DNA from 3 places in the Aquamicrobium lusatiense genome. Region 3 is predicted to be linked to each of the others. Evidence: riboswitches for the same ligand, from Rfam matches in the RefSeq annotation. Region 3 holds a riboswitch; each other region holds the start of a gene.
The links. Region 3 has a riboswitch for cobalamin ahead of HNR59_RS01235 (TonB-dependent receptor plug domain-containing protein). Riboswitches for the same ligand answer to the same signal wherever they lie in the genome.
Positions count from the first base shown of each region.

Region 1: linked by a shared signal. The riboswitch ahead of HNR59_RS15470 (DUF1852 domain-containing protein) and the one ahead of HNR59_RS01235 (TonB-dependent receptor plug domain-containing protein) in region 3 are both predicted to bind cobalamin.
Region 2: linked by a shared signal. The riboswitch ahead of HNR59_RS20160 (ABC transporter substrate-binding protein) and the one ahead of HNR59_RS01235 (TonB-dependent receptor plug domain-containing protein) in region 3 are both predicted to bind cobalamin.

Region 1 is NZ_JACHEU010000002.1:298,121-302,619, forward strand. Features, by position in the region: gene HNR59_RS15465 (methionine synthase) at 212-1,240, opposite strand; gene HNR59_RS15470 (DUF1852 domain-containing protein) at 1,268-2,317, opposite strand; cobalamin riboswitch at 2,416-2,630, opposite strand; gene HNR59_RS15475 (outer membrane protein) at 2,880-3,626, opposite strand; gene HNR59_RS15480 (HP1242/YdcH family protein) at 3,895-4,128, opposite strand; gene HNR59_RS15485 (hypothetical protein) at 4,386-4,499, opposite strand, start outside.
Region 2 is NZ_JACHEU010000008.1:40,197-44,695, forward strand. Features, by position in the region: gene HNR59_RS20150 (ABC transporter ATP-binding protein) at 1-414, opposite strand, end outside; gene HNR59_RS20155 (FecCD family ABC transporter permease) at 411-1,394, opposite strand; gene HNR59_RS20160 (ABC transporter substrate-binding protein) at 1,463-2,479, opposite strand; cobalamin riboswitch at 2,633-2,835, opposite strand; gene HNR59_RS20165 (TonB-dependent receptor domain-containing protein) at 3,124-4,499, opposite strand, start outside.
Region 3 is NZ_JACHEU010000001.1:231,263-235,761, reverse strand. Features, by position in the region: gene HNR59_RS01235 (TonB-dependent receptor plug domain-containing protein) at 1-1,827, opposite strand, end outside; cobalamin riboswitch at 1,995-2,192, opposite strand; gene purE (5-(carboxyamino)imidazole ribonucleotide mutase) at 2,318-2,815, shown strand; gene HNR59_RS01225 (5-(carboxyamino)imidazole ribonucleotide synthase) at 2,812-3,888, shown strand; gene HNR59_RS01220 (tyrosine-protein phosphatase) at 4,028-4,499, shown strand, end outside.

The DNA.
Region 1 (4,499 bases), on a different contig from region 3:
GGAGGAAGAAATCCGGTGCGGGAGGAGCAGCCCTCACCCACCGGACCCTCAAGCGCAGGATCGGAATGACCATTTAGACAAAACGGCCAGACCGATCCGGGAAAGGCTCCAGAGCATTTTTGCAGCCAGATGGAAACATCTGGCATCGCATAAATGCTTCCAAAACAAAGAGATAGAGCATTTCTGCGGTTCAGGGAAAAGCAGATATGCTCTAAGCCGAAAGTTCTCTGCGGACGATTTCCGCGCCTGCGCTCAAAGCTTTCAGCTTGCCTGTCGCGACCTGACGAGACAACGGCGCCATGCCGCAGTTCGTGCAGGGATAGAGTTTGTCGGCATCAACGAACTGCAGAGCCTTTCGCAGAGTGCTGGCGACTTCTTCCGGCGTCTCGATGGTATTCGTCGCCACGTCAATGGCACCCACCATCACCTTCTTACCTCGAATGAGTTCAATCAGGTCGATTGGAACATGCGAGTTGTGGCATTCGAGCGAGATCAGATCGACGCTGGATTTCTGGAGTTTGGGGAAAGATTCTTCGTACTGCCTCCACTCCGATCCCAACGTCGTTTTCCAGTCTGTATTGGCCTTGATGCCGTAGCCATAACAGATGTGCACCGCAGTTTCGCAGTTGAGCCCTTCCATTGCCTTTTCGAGGGTCGCCACCCCCCAGTCATTCACCTCATCAAAGAAGACGTTGAATGCGGGCTCGTCGAACTGGATGATATCGACGCCGGCAGCCTCCAGTTCCCTGGCTTCCTCATTGAGGGCTTTGGCGAACTCCCAGGCCAGTTTCTCGCGACTCTTATAGTGGGCATCATAGAGCGTATCGATCATGGTCATCGGACCGGGCAGAGCCCATTTGATGGGCTGCGTGGTCTGCCGACGCAGAAATTTGGCATCTTCGACAAAAACCGGCTTTTGGCGGGAAACATCGCCGACCACCGTCGGCACACTCGCATCATAGCGATTGCGAATTCGGACCGTCTCACGCTTCTCGAAATCGACACCGTTGAGGTTTTCGATAAACGTCGTGACAAAATGCTGGCGCGTTTGCTCGCCGTCGCTGACGATGTCGATGCCCGCCTGTCGCTGATCGTCCAGAGACAAGCGCAGAGCGTCCCGTTTGCCCTCGGCCAGTTCCTCGTCCTGCAGCTTCCATGGCGACCAGAGCTTCTCAGGTTCCGCAAGCCAGGAGGGTTTTGGCAGGCTGCCGGCTGTTGATGTAGGCAAAAGCGTTTTCAAGACAGATGACCTTTTGTTTCCGTTCAATCAAAGAGCGTAGTTGGCGGACCACTGCTGAAGAATGGCCCTGTATGGTTTGATGAAGTGCTCTTCGGCAAATTTTCCCTGCTCGATGGCCAGCCGGCTGCGTTCTTCGCGATCGTAGACAATCCGGGTCAGTGAATAGTCCTGATGCTTCAGGCTTGGCTGATAGTGTGCCCCCGCAGCAGAATTGGCGTTGTAGATCTCGGGCCGGTAAATCTTCTGGAAAGTCTCCATCGTGCTGATGGTGCTGATCAGCTCCAGATTGGTGTAGTCACCGAGCAGGTCGCCGACAAAATAGAAGGCCAACGGCGCAACGCTGTTCGGAGGCATGAAATAGCGAACCTTCAACCCCATCTTCTTGAAATACAGATCGGTCGAAGATAGCTCGCCCTGCTGATACTCAACGCCCAATACAGGATGACGGTTTTCTGTCCGGCGGTATGTCTTGCTGCTTGACGCGCTCAGGCAAATGACCGGAGGCTTGTTGAAATGCTCTTTATAGGCATTTGAGTTCAGGAAGCACCTGAACAATTTTCCATGAAGATCACCGAAATCATCGGGAATGCTGAATTCAGCCCGATCCTTGTTATGCGCCGGCAGCAGCACGCTGAAGTCATAGTCGCGCACGTAAGAGGAAAAATTATTCCCTACAATGCCCTCGATGCGCTCATTGGTCTTGTGATCAACGATAATCGTTTTCAATATTTCAATAAGCGGGAAGGCATCGCTGTCGCCTTCATCGCCAATGGTCATCTCAGCCGAAATGATCTCAAGCTCGACAGAATAACGATCAGCTTTGGGGTTGTCCCAATGCGCCAGTGCGTTGAACCTGTTGTCAATCATCCTCAGGGCATTGCGCAGGTTTTCCTGACGGTTCTCGCCCCGGGCCAGATTGGCGAAATTGGTCGTGATACGCGTGCTGTCCGCGGGACGATAATCCTCATCGAAACGAACGCTCTTAAGGCGAAACGTGAAATCGTTATTCCTCGCGGCCGGTCGGCGATCGACAGGCGGCGCTCCCGGGGAAGCATCGGAAATTGCGGTTTGAGACATGACTTACCCCAATAAGTTGGGGGCATGGGTCAGCGGACACATAGCAGGATCGACCGCGACGCGGTCTCCGCTACGGCACACCGGGACACCCCGCCCGTGGACGTTATTTCGCCAAGGCAGGTCTCCTGGCTCGCGGGTCGGCGCTGCTGCCCGTCTTCCCGGGGTTTCACCCCAGTGACATGCTGGACATCAGCTCGCCGCTTACAGTTGCGGGGGCAGCTCCGGCTTTCCCGAAAAGACGAGGCACCGGCTTCCCTCTTAGCCCCGGCGCGTTGCACGCAACGACCGGAGAACCTAGGCACGCGCACCTTCCTGCAATTGCAGTCCGAAGTCAATAGGATATAAAGGAATGTTTATATCTTTAAGTCGCAAATGCCAATATCAGGTTCTTCAGTGCCGGCATCTGAACAAAAAAAGCCCCGGCTGATTGCCGGGGCTTCGATTTCAGAGCCGTTCAGTGTTTCACGGAATCATTGAACGGCTCTAAGTCTTTGTTTTGGCGCATTTCCGAACCGGAAAAGTATCTCCACTTTTCCTGGAAACGCTCCAGAGAGAAACCAGATCAGAACTTGTAGTTGAAGCCAACCCGGACCGTATGGAAGTTGAACTTCCGGTCAATGTTGACATCAGCACCACCGATGGTGTCCGAGAACACATTCGCCTTGCCGAGATCGGTGTAGAGATATTCCGACTTCACGGTCCAGTTGTCGGTCACGGCATATTCCGCACCCGCACCCACAGTCCAGCCGGTCTTCGTCTTCTTCACGCTTTCGTTGAAGGCGGTACCGCCCAGATCGCCCTTGGCATAGCTCTTGGTTTCGCCATAGGCGAGACCACCCGTGGCGTAGACGAGGAAGCGGTCGGTCGCCGTATAGCCGAGACGGGCGCGGACCGTGCCGTACCAGTTCAGCTTCGTGCCGATGGCAGCATCAAGAGTGCCAGCGCCAAGCACATTGGCGGAGATATTGGTTTCGCCCTTGACGTTTCCACCCTGAAAATCAGCCTCCACACCATAGACGATCTGATCGGCCTGGAAGTTCCAGCCCGCCTGAACGCCGCCAAGGAAACCGCTGGAGTTCATATTCAGCGAACCGCTGGCCAGCGTACCCGTGGTGTCGGTGACGCTGAACGGATGCTTTGCCTTGCCACCGCCATAGCCAAGGTTGAAGCCGACATAACCGCCGGTCCAGCTATAGAAGGACGCCGGGGCCACCGGGGCAGGCTCGCTGTAAACAATCGCATCAGCAGCATAAGCGCCACCCGAAGCAAGAATGACTGCAACAGCAGCAAGAGAGAGAACTTTTCTCATGACAAAACCTCTTAGTTGAAATCGTGAAATTAACTTACGATCGTCGTCGTAAAATGTCTGTAACATAAAAGACACATTTCGTTACGAAGATCAAAATTCCATAAAATACAGATATTTGAATAGTTAATAATAAATTAAACATACACAAAATGAAATGAAGCCACTCAGAGGAGAAAAATATCTGAGTGGCATCGGATATAACCTTACGATAGGTAAGGATTATGCTTAAGTCACCGCTACACCGAACATAATTTGCGCTGATTTACTATCAGCTCAGCGCGGAGGCAATTTTGTCCTTGAGAGCAAGGCGGCGGCGGCGCAGTTCCGTTTCGGCATCGTCGCTGATCGTGTCGATACGCGTCTCGGACCTGTGTATCTGATCGTTGACGTCGTCATACTCTTCGAGGACACGGGCGAACTCCGGATCCTGCGCCTTGAGAGCATGAATTGCATCGAGCTTGCCGGGGAATTCTTCGCCGAGGGTATGCGGGGTGTTTGACATGTCGCCTCCTGTGGTTTGCTTCCCAAACATAGAAGGTAGGGCGTCGGCCCGGTTGATCAATGTCAAACAAATGGCTGACCCAGCGGAACATCGTGTCGCAGGTCACAGCCTTCGCCGTGCGGGGCAGGCCAGTCAACGATACCGGCAGAATTCCGGGCTGAGAGTTTGCCTTGCCCGTCGATGGTTTCAAAAAAACGCCACCTTCGACGCAACAGCAGCCCGCAGCATCGGGTTACTGCTTACAGGTAAACGCCGCGTCAGTGAACGGTTTCGAGCCCCAGCTTGCGGCGCAGACGCCCGGTCCGCTCCCTGAACATGGCATGGCGCTCGGCTTCCCGCGTCGCGGCAAAAACCATTGAGAGCAATTGCTC
Region 2 (4,499 bases), on a different contig from region 3:
CGTGGCCCAGAAGCGGCTTTCAAATCCGTGCAGATCCGCATCGGCCAGTGCCCCGGCAACGATACGGTCGTCCTCGTCCGACCACGGTTGCAGGGGCGTCAGCCAGGGCGTGCGGCCAATCTCCACCGCATCGCGCACGGTGATCGCCTCGCCGGTATCCGCCTGCTGTTCGAGATAGGCGATCTTTTGGGCCGCGAGCCGGCGCGGCAGACCGGAAAGCGGCTGCCCTTCCACGGCGACTTTGCCCGTTGTCGGCTTCAGAATTCCGGCAAGCAGGCGCAGCAGGGTCGATTTGCCCGAACCGTTGGGACCGACCAGTCCAAACGTCTCGCCCTCGCGCACGGAAAGATCCACGCCCTGCACGATCCGGAGACGGCGCACGCTCCAGCCGAGATTGCTTGCTTCAAGGATCATGGCCGGCGGCGTCCCCTGAGCAGGATCAGGGCGAAGGCCGGCGCGCCGACCAAAGCCGTGATGACGCCGATCGGCAGCACCTGACCGGGGATCATGGTGCGCGAAAGCACGTCAGCCGCGATGAGGAAGGCTGCGCCCGTCAGTGCCGTCGCCGGCACCAGGCGCCCATGGCGTACGCCGACGACGAAACGCGCGGCATGCGGGATGACCAGCCCGACGAAGCCGATGGAGCCGACGATGGAAACCATGACGGCAGTGACCAGCGCGGTCAACCCGATCAGCACGACCTGCACCCTGCGCACGGCAATGCCCAGCGAGGCTGCGGAGTCGGCGCCGAAGGCGAAGGCATCGAGCGCGCGCGCATGCCAGACGCAGGCAATCAGCCCGGTCAGGGCGATGGGTACGGCCAGCGTTACATCCGGCCAGCGCACGCCGCTCAGATTGCCGAGCAGCCAGAACATGATGCCGCGCGCCTGTTCGGCATTGGCCGATTTGGTGATGATGAAGGAGGTCAGTGCGTTGAAGAGTTGCGAGCCGGCGATGCCCGCCAGAATGATCTGTCCTGTGCCGCGCGTGGAAACGCCGCCGCCCGCCGCCCGTGCCAGCAGGGCGACCAGCAGGAAGGCGGTGACCGCACCGGCGAAGGCGCCGAGCGACATGGATACCGCCCCGCCGCCGATGCCGGCAATCGTCACCGTCACCGCACCCGTCGAGGCACCGGCGGAGATGCCGAGCAGATAGGGGTCGGCCAGCGCATTGCGCAGCAGCGATTGCAGCACGAGGCCGGACAGCGCCAGCCCCGCGCCACAGGATGCGGCCACCAGCGCACGCGGAAGGCGATAGTTCCAGATGATGCCCATGTCGATCGGATCGAGCGGATAGGCAGCACCCAGAACCTTGTTGGCCAGCGTCTGCACCACGATGGAGAGCGGAATGGGCGTCTCCCCGATGCAGGTGCCGGCAAAGACCGTCGCCGCCATGGCGACGAGCCCCGCAGGCCAGCGCCACCACAGGCGCGCTACGGAAGGCCGGCCTGCGGTGGTAATGGTCACCTGGCGATGCCCTTTTCGACCAGCGCGTCCGCCAGCACCTCGATGCCGGAAACCGTGCGCATGGTGGCGTCCATGGCATGGGCGTCCATCACCACGATGCGGTTGTTCTTCACCGCATCCATCTGGCTGGCAACCGGATCGCTCTTCAGGAATTCGAGCTTCTTCTCGAAGTCGTCGGCAGGGAAGCGGCGGCGATCCATTTTTGCGATCACGATCAGCGTCGGGTTGGCCTTGGCGATGGTTTCCCAGCCCACGACCGGCCATTCCTCATCCGATTCCACGATGTTGCGGATGCCGAGCTTGTCCAGCATGTAGGCCGGACCGCCCTTGCGACCGGCGACATAGGGATCGATGTTCATGTCGGCGCTGGAGAACCAGAACACGGCCGACACGTCCTTGAGATCGAGTGCTTTTGCGCGCTCGACCGCATCCTGCTCGCGCTTGACCAGATCGGCGACGACTTCCTCGCCCTTGTCCTGCACGTCGAAGATTTCGGCAAGCTCGCGCACGCCCTGATGGATGGTTTCGGTCGAGAAGGCGGCGGTGCGGGTGCCGTCGACGCCGACCGAGTTGTCCTTGGCCACGCAATCGGCAGGCATCACATAGGTCGGGATGCCGACCTCGTGGAACTGCTCGCGGGTGGCGACGATGCCCTCCGGCCCGACATGCCAGATGAACTGGACGGCAACGACGCCGGGCTTCTTCGCCACGACGCTTTCGAAGCTCGGGTCGTTGTCGGCAAGGCGCTCGACCTTGTCGTTGATCGCCTTGTGCTCGGGCAGAACGTCGGTGAACCAGACGGAGGTGCCGGTCACCTTGTCGCCCAGGCCAAGGGCATAGAGCGCCTCGGTGGCGGCCTGTCCGACGGTTACGCTCGTGGCTGGAGCCTTGTCGAAGGTGATCGTCTCACCGCAGTTTTCCAGCGTGAGCGGGTATCTGGTGGGTTCAGCGGACGCATGGGCCGTGAGCAGCGCAAGGCTGGCGGCGGCAAGTGCCAGACGCGGGAAGGTCATGACGCGAAGTTCTCCGATCGGTTTGCGGCAGGGACCGAAGGCTTCGGGTCGGGACGGCAATGGAAAGCCGCGCATCGCCACGGATGCGCAATAGAGCCCGTACAGGCAGGGACGGCTTCATCGACAACCTCTCCCGGGCACCCCGCCCGGCACATTCAGTTCCAGTTGTCGGCAGGTCTCCTGACTGACGGGTCACCGTCCCTTCCCCACCTTCCCGGGCCGAAGCCCAGTGGCATTTCGGGGAGAGGACTCAACCGCCTACAGTTGCGGGGGCAGTTTCGTTTCGCAGGCCTTTTTGAAGCCTACGGCGAATTCCCTCTTCGTTCCTTGCGGAAACCGACACCTGCTCGTATCGCATGTGCGTCAGGCTTTTCAAGCTATTCGTCGCGCCTTCCCCAGAGCCTTTTGCGGCCCCTGTCGGGGGAAGATCACAGCTTGCAAGCCCGCTCCTGCCTTGACCCATGATGAGGCTGAAAGAGCTGCCGGATGCAGTTGTTGCAGGGAGAGAGGCTCTGACGCTCGCCGGCCTGTGCGAGCACCCTGCCGATCTTGCCGTGGGTGGCACGTCCGGCACGGAGACGCCCGATTTGGGCGCCTCCCGCTGCGGTAAAGCCCTTCAGGTGCTGTTTCGTGATCTGCTGATCTCAGAACCTGTAGTTCAGCCCGACCTTGATCATGTGGAAATCGAGAGCGTTTGAGGCATTGCGGCCGTTCACGGTGCTCGAACTGCCCGGATGGTTGGTGGTCGTCGTCTCATAGATGGGCTTTTCATAGGGCGTGCAGAAGCTCGGATCCATGTCGCACAGCCATGCCATGCTGGGGTCCTGCGAAGGGTCGACCGTTTCATATCCGACGACGGTGGTCGTCGAGGTAGTATAATCCTTGCCTGTGCCGGCACGGGCATTTCTGAACCTGAAATCTTTCTTGCCGAAGCGGCTGTAGGTATAGTCGGCCTTGATCGACCAGTTGTCGTTCAGCGCATATTCGAGACCGCCGCCGATGGTAAAGCCGGCGCGTGTGGCGGCGGCCTTCTCGACGGAGAAAACGGTCGTTTGCGTACCGTTGGGGAGGGTTTCATCGGCCTGGTCGGAAATGTACTGGTCGCGCCACTGTGTTTCGCGGGCGAGCGCCAGTCCACCCGAGGCATAGGCCATGAAGCGGTTGCTGAAAGCGTAGCCGATCTTCGGGCGCAGGCTGGCCATCCAGTCGATGTCGTAGCTCGTATAGGCATCGGCATGGCCCTTGGCCGCCAGAACGGGATCGGTGGACAGAACCTTCTTCGATCCGGTGATGTTGTAGGTCTTGCTCCAGTCTCCCTCCAGACCGAACACAACCCCGTTGTCGAGCTGCCAGTTGTAGCCGGCCTGTACGCCGAACATGGCGCCGTTGAGCTTGAGATCCGCCGATTCCCGGGCAGCGATGGTGCTGTCGGAACCGTCGAGCGTCGTCGTGGAGCCCCATGTGCGGCCGAAGGCGCCGCCGGCATGCACGCCGGCATAGAGCCCGCTCCAGTCGATGGCCGCAGCTTCGCCACCGCGCGCCGCGCCGTGGCCGCCCGACAACCCGGCGAGCGGATTGCTGAACGGCTGGAAACTCTGCTCGCCACCGAAGGATCCCGTCAGGCTCGCATAGAAAGTCCGGCCCGGTCCCGGCTGCGTAACAAGGCCAAGCGGATCGACATAGAAGCGGTCGAACAGGTTCTCCACGCGCACCGCAGCGGTCAGGTCCTCGGTGATCCTGTATTCGGCGAAGACATCGACAAGCGTGTAGGGCTTCCAGTCGACAAGGGAGATGAACTCGCTGGCGCCCTGCGCGGTCACGTCGCCATGGCCGATGGCGCGGGGGCCGACATGGGAAATGCGCCCGCCAACCGTAAGCTGATCTTCGAGCAGCTTCTGCGACAGCGTCAGGTCGATCGTATATTCCGGCTGCACATGGTTGGTGGCATAGTCGCCGTAGAGCGATTTGTTCTCGCAGGTGCCGGCGGTGCGGCAATACTCGACGTTGAGGAAGTAGTTGG
Region 3 (4,499 bases):
AGCGATGCCGGGTGTGCCGTAGCCTTTCACGGTCTGGTAGTTCTCGTTGAGCAGATTTTCACCCCGAAGGTAGATCTGCGTGGACTCCGTGAGCTGGTACGCGACTTTGGCGTTGAGCAGCACATAATCATCCAGCTTTGCGCCGCCGTCCACGACATCCGCGACGAATTTCACGTCTGCGCCAATGGTCCACTTTTCGGCAGGCCGGGCTTCGGCCGAAAGGACAACGGCATGTCGCGGAATGCGGACGTTGCGGGTGCCGTCCGCCTTGCGCGAATCCGTATAGGTGTAGGAGCCGCCGAGGTCGAGCCAGCCGGTGGCGGCGTAGGTGAAGGAAGCTTCGACGCCTTTCGAGCGCGTGGTTCCGGGTGTCTGGTCGTAGTAGCCGCCCCACGGATAGCTGAAATCGTTTATCCAGTCGATCTTGTCGTCCACCCTGATGTGGAAGTAGGTGACATCGGCCGTCAGCGCCCCGCCCAGCAAATGCTGCTCCACACCTATATCGAAGCTGCGGCTCGTCTCCGGCTGAAGGTTGGGGTTGCCCACGCTGGAGGGGGCGTAAAGCTGGTAGAGGCTTGGAGCCAGAAAACCTGTTCCATAAGATGAATGAAGGCGGGTTCCTGTGGTGGCAAACAGGTAGGACGCCGTGCCGCGATAGGTGGTGTGGCCGCCGAATTCGGAATGCTCGTCATGGCGAAGCCCAGCGGTGAGCACCAGATCATTCACCGGTTCGAGGACCGCCTGAGCCCACACGCCGGTAAGATCGAACTTGCCCAGCGGGCTGCCGCCGCCGGCATCGTCGGCTTCCTGTTTCTCATGGTCGAGGCCATATTGCAGGAGAACTCTTTCCGTCGCCTCGAACGATCCCTGATAATCGATCTTCTGCCTTGTGCCGATGAAGGAGCTGGGGAAACCGCCCCACACGCTCTCCCGGTCGGATTTGAAACCTTGAGCGGAGACGGTGTTCTTCAGCCTGCCGTCCATGAGATCGAAATTGAGTCCGAACCGGCCTCCGGTCATCCTCGCCCGCTCATAGCTGTCGGGATCGTCGGGGCCGTTGCCATCGAATTCGGCCTTTGAATTGAGGTGCAAGACCGAGCCGAAGACCGAAAAGGCTTCGTTGATCCTGTGTTCGGCGGTGAGGTCGATATTCAGACTGTCGAGGCCATCCCGCTCCCGGCCGTCTGCCAGAGCCGAGATGCCGTCGGTGTGCAACCCCGAGACGTTGCCTGCGAATCCCGATCCTTCGTTCGCAGCGGTAAATCCGTAGCGGCCCCGCACGGTGCCGAAAGAACCGCCCTCGGCCTCAACCGTATGGTGAACTCCGCTGTCCGGTTGGCCGAGCGTCGAGATGTTCACCAGACCGGCTATGGCACTGGAACCGTAGAGGGTGCTCTGGGAGCCCTTCAGAACGTCCACATTGCTGATGCCGCCGGTGAGAAGATACTGGTAATGCGTCAGCACCTGTGTGCCGGTCGGGTCGGAAATGTCGATGCCATTGTAGAGCGTCTTGACGTAGCCGGAGCCAAGACCGCGCACGAAAAGGCCGGTCGTGCCGCCGAGGCCGCCATTTCTGGCAACCGAAACGCCGGGCAGCAGGTTCAGATAGTCGCTGAGGACCGGACGGGATTTCCCCCCGATTTCCGCCTGCGTGATCTGCTCCACCTTAGAGCCGACCTTGTTCTTCCGGGTCGGGGTGCGGTTGGCGGTTACCGAGATTGTCTTCAGCTCGATGACATCGCCGGCCTGCTGGCCTTCATCCTGCGCCCGGACGGCACCGGTAAGCGTCAGCGAGCAGATGCCGGCAGCCAGAATCGTTGTTCTCATCGTCATTTCCCCCTGCCGGGCACGGGAGCGCCCGGAAAAACAGCCTTTCACCGGGAGCTGGCAGGCAGGGGAGGTGCAGTCTGCACCCTTCGGCCGTACCGGCACGCGGCAACACGTTTCGTGTCACCGCTGCGGACGGCCGCGCCCGATCTCACCCCGAGATCAGACATGGGTGACCGGAACCGGCAGGTCTCCTGACTTCCGCGTCATTGCCTCCCGCCGCCTTCCCGGACCGTCAAGATCCAGTGGCATATCGGGGGAGGCTCGGCGGCTACAGTTGCGGGGGCAGTCGCGGCTTTGCCGGCAATGCGGCAGACCGTGTTCCCTTTTTATCCGTAATCGGAACCAGTTCCGGTTGCGACGCTAAGCATCGCTGGCACGGCGTGTCAATTCGGACAGTACGGGATCAGCAGTGCCCGCAGCGCTTCTCGTCCTTGCGGGGGGGCGAAAATTCCGCTACGTCGCCGCTTTAGCTGACGGGAGCAGGCCATTGACCGACCGACAAGCCGATGTCGCCATCATCATGGGCAGCCAGTCCGACTGGGCGACCATGCGTCACGCCGCCGAAACGCTCGCCGAACTTGGTGTTTCCCACAAAAGCCTCATCGTTTCCGCGCATCGCACGCCGCAACGTCTCTATGACTTTGCCCACGGCGCGAAGGCTGCCGGTTACAAGGTGGTGGTGGCTGGCGCCGGCGGGGCCGCCCATCTGCCGGGCATGACGGCGGCGATGACCTCGCTGCCCGTGTTCGGCGTGCCGGTGGAATCGAAGGCGCTGTCCGGACAGGATTCGCTGTTGTCGATCGTGCAGATGCCGGCCGGCATTCCGGTCGGCACGCTGGCTATCGGCAAGGCCGGCGCGGTCAATGCGGCACTTCTCGCCGCCGCTGTTCTGGCGCTCACCGACGATGCGCTGGCCGGGCGGCTGGAAGGCTGGCGCGCCGCGCAGACCGACAAGGTTGCCTTCGAGCCGAAGGACGACGCGTGATGCTGGCGCCCGGATCGACAATCGGCATCGTCGGCGGCGGCCAGCTTGGCCGCATGCTGGCCATGGCCGCCGCGCGCCTCGGCTACCGCATCGCCGTGCTGGAGCCGCAGGCCGGTTGCCCGGCCGCGCAGGTGGCGAACCGGCAGATCGTGGCTGCCTATGACGATCCGGCCGGGCTGGCCGAACTGGCCGCGATCAGCGATGTCATCACCTATGAATTCGAGAACGTGCCGGTGGAGGCCGCCGAGACGCTCGCAGGGCGCGTGCCCGTTCTGCCGCCGCCCCGGGCGCTGGAGGTGTCCCAGGACCGGCTGAGCGAAAAGCAGTTCCTCAACGGCATCGGTATCGACACGGCCCCCTTCCTTGCCGTCGACAGCGACGCGGACCTTGCGTCCGCCCTGCACAGTTTTGGCGGCAACGGCGTGCTGAAGACACGCCGCATGGGTTATGACGGCAAGGGCCAGCGCGTGTTCCGCCATATGGAAAGCGGCAATTATTCCGGCGTCTTCGAGGCGATGGGGTCGGTGCCGCTGATCCTTGAAGGACTCATTTCCTTCGAGTGCGAGATTTCGGTGATCGGTGCGCGGGGCGCCGATGGCAGGGTGGCGACCTATGCGCCGGCACGCAACGTCCATCGCGACGGCATCCTGCACACCTCCACCGTGCCTGCCGCCGTTCCCGACATTACCGCCGACGTCGCGCGGGCCGCTGCCGCCTCGATACTCGAAGCGCTCGGCTATGTGGGCGTCATCGGCGTGGAGTTCTTCGTACTGGACGATGGCTCGGTGCTGGTCAACGAGATCGCGCCGCGGGTGCACAATTCCGGCCACTGGACCGAAGCCGCCTGCGTCATCTCGCAGTTCGAGCAGCACGTCAGGGCCATTGCCGGGCTGCCGCTGGGCGACACGCGCCATCACAGCGCCTGCGTGATGGAGAACCTGATCGGCGACGATGTCGCGCGCGTACCTGAACTCGTGGCCGAGCCGGACGTCCTTGTCCATCTCTATGGAAAGGCAGAGGCTCGCCCCGGCCGCAAGATGGGCCATTTCACCCGCCTGACCGGCCGCAACTGAGCCTGCGGCAATGGCCGTGCGGCGTATTCTTGTTCCTGTCGCAATTCGCTGTCAGGAATCGCCGGGATCAAAGGCGGGGAAGTCTGCATTGCGACGTATATGGGTATTCGCGGCCGTATTGCTCGGCGCCCCGCTGTTGATGGGCGCTCATATGGGCGTGCAGCAATTGCTCGGCAACTTCCATGAGGTAATACCGGGCGAATTCTACCGCTCCGGACAACCGGACGGGGACGACGTCGCGGCCTATGCGGACCGCTACCGGATCCGCACCATCATCAACCTGCGCAACGAGACCCCCGATGCCGAAGCGCTGGCAGCGCGCGCGGCGGCGGAGCGCCACGGCATCAGGATCATCGATTTCCCAATGTCTTCGTCGAAGGGCCTGCCCGTCGAAAAGTCTGCGGAACTTGCCGCCCTGATGCGCGACGCGGAAAAGCCGCTTCTGGTGCATTGCGACCATGGTGCGAACCGCACCGGCCTGGCATCGGCCATCTATACGGGTGCGATCGCCGGCAAGGGCGAGATCGCGGCCGAGCTGCAGCTTTCGCCCTATTACGGCCATGTGCCGATCCGCGGTGTTGGGCGATACGAAATGTATCGTTCCTGGGACC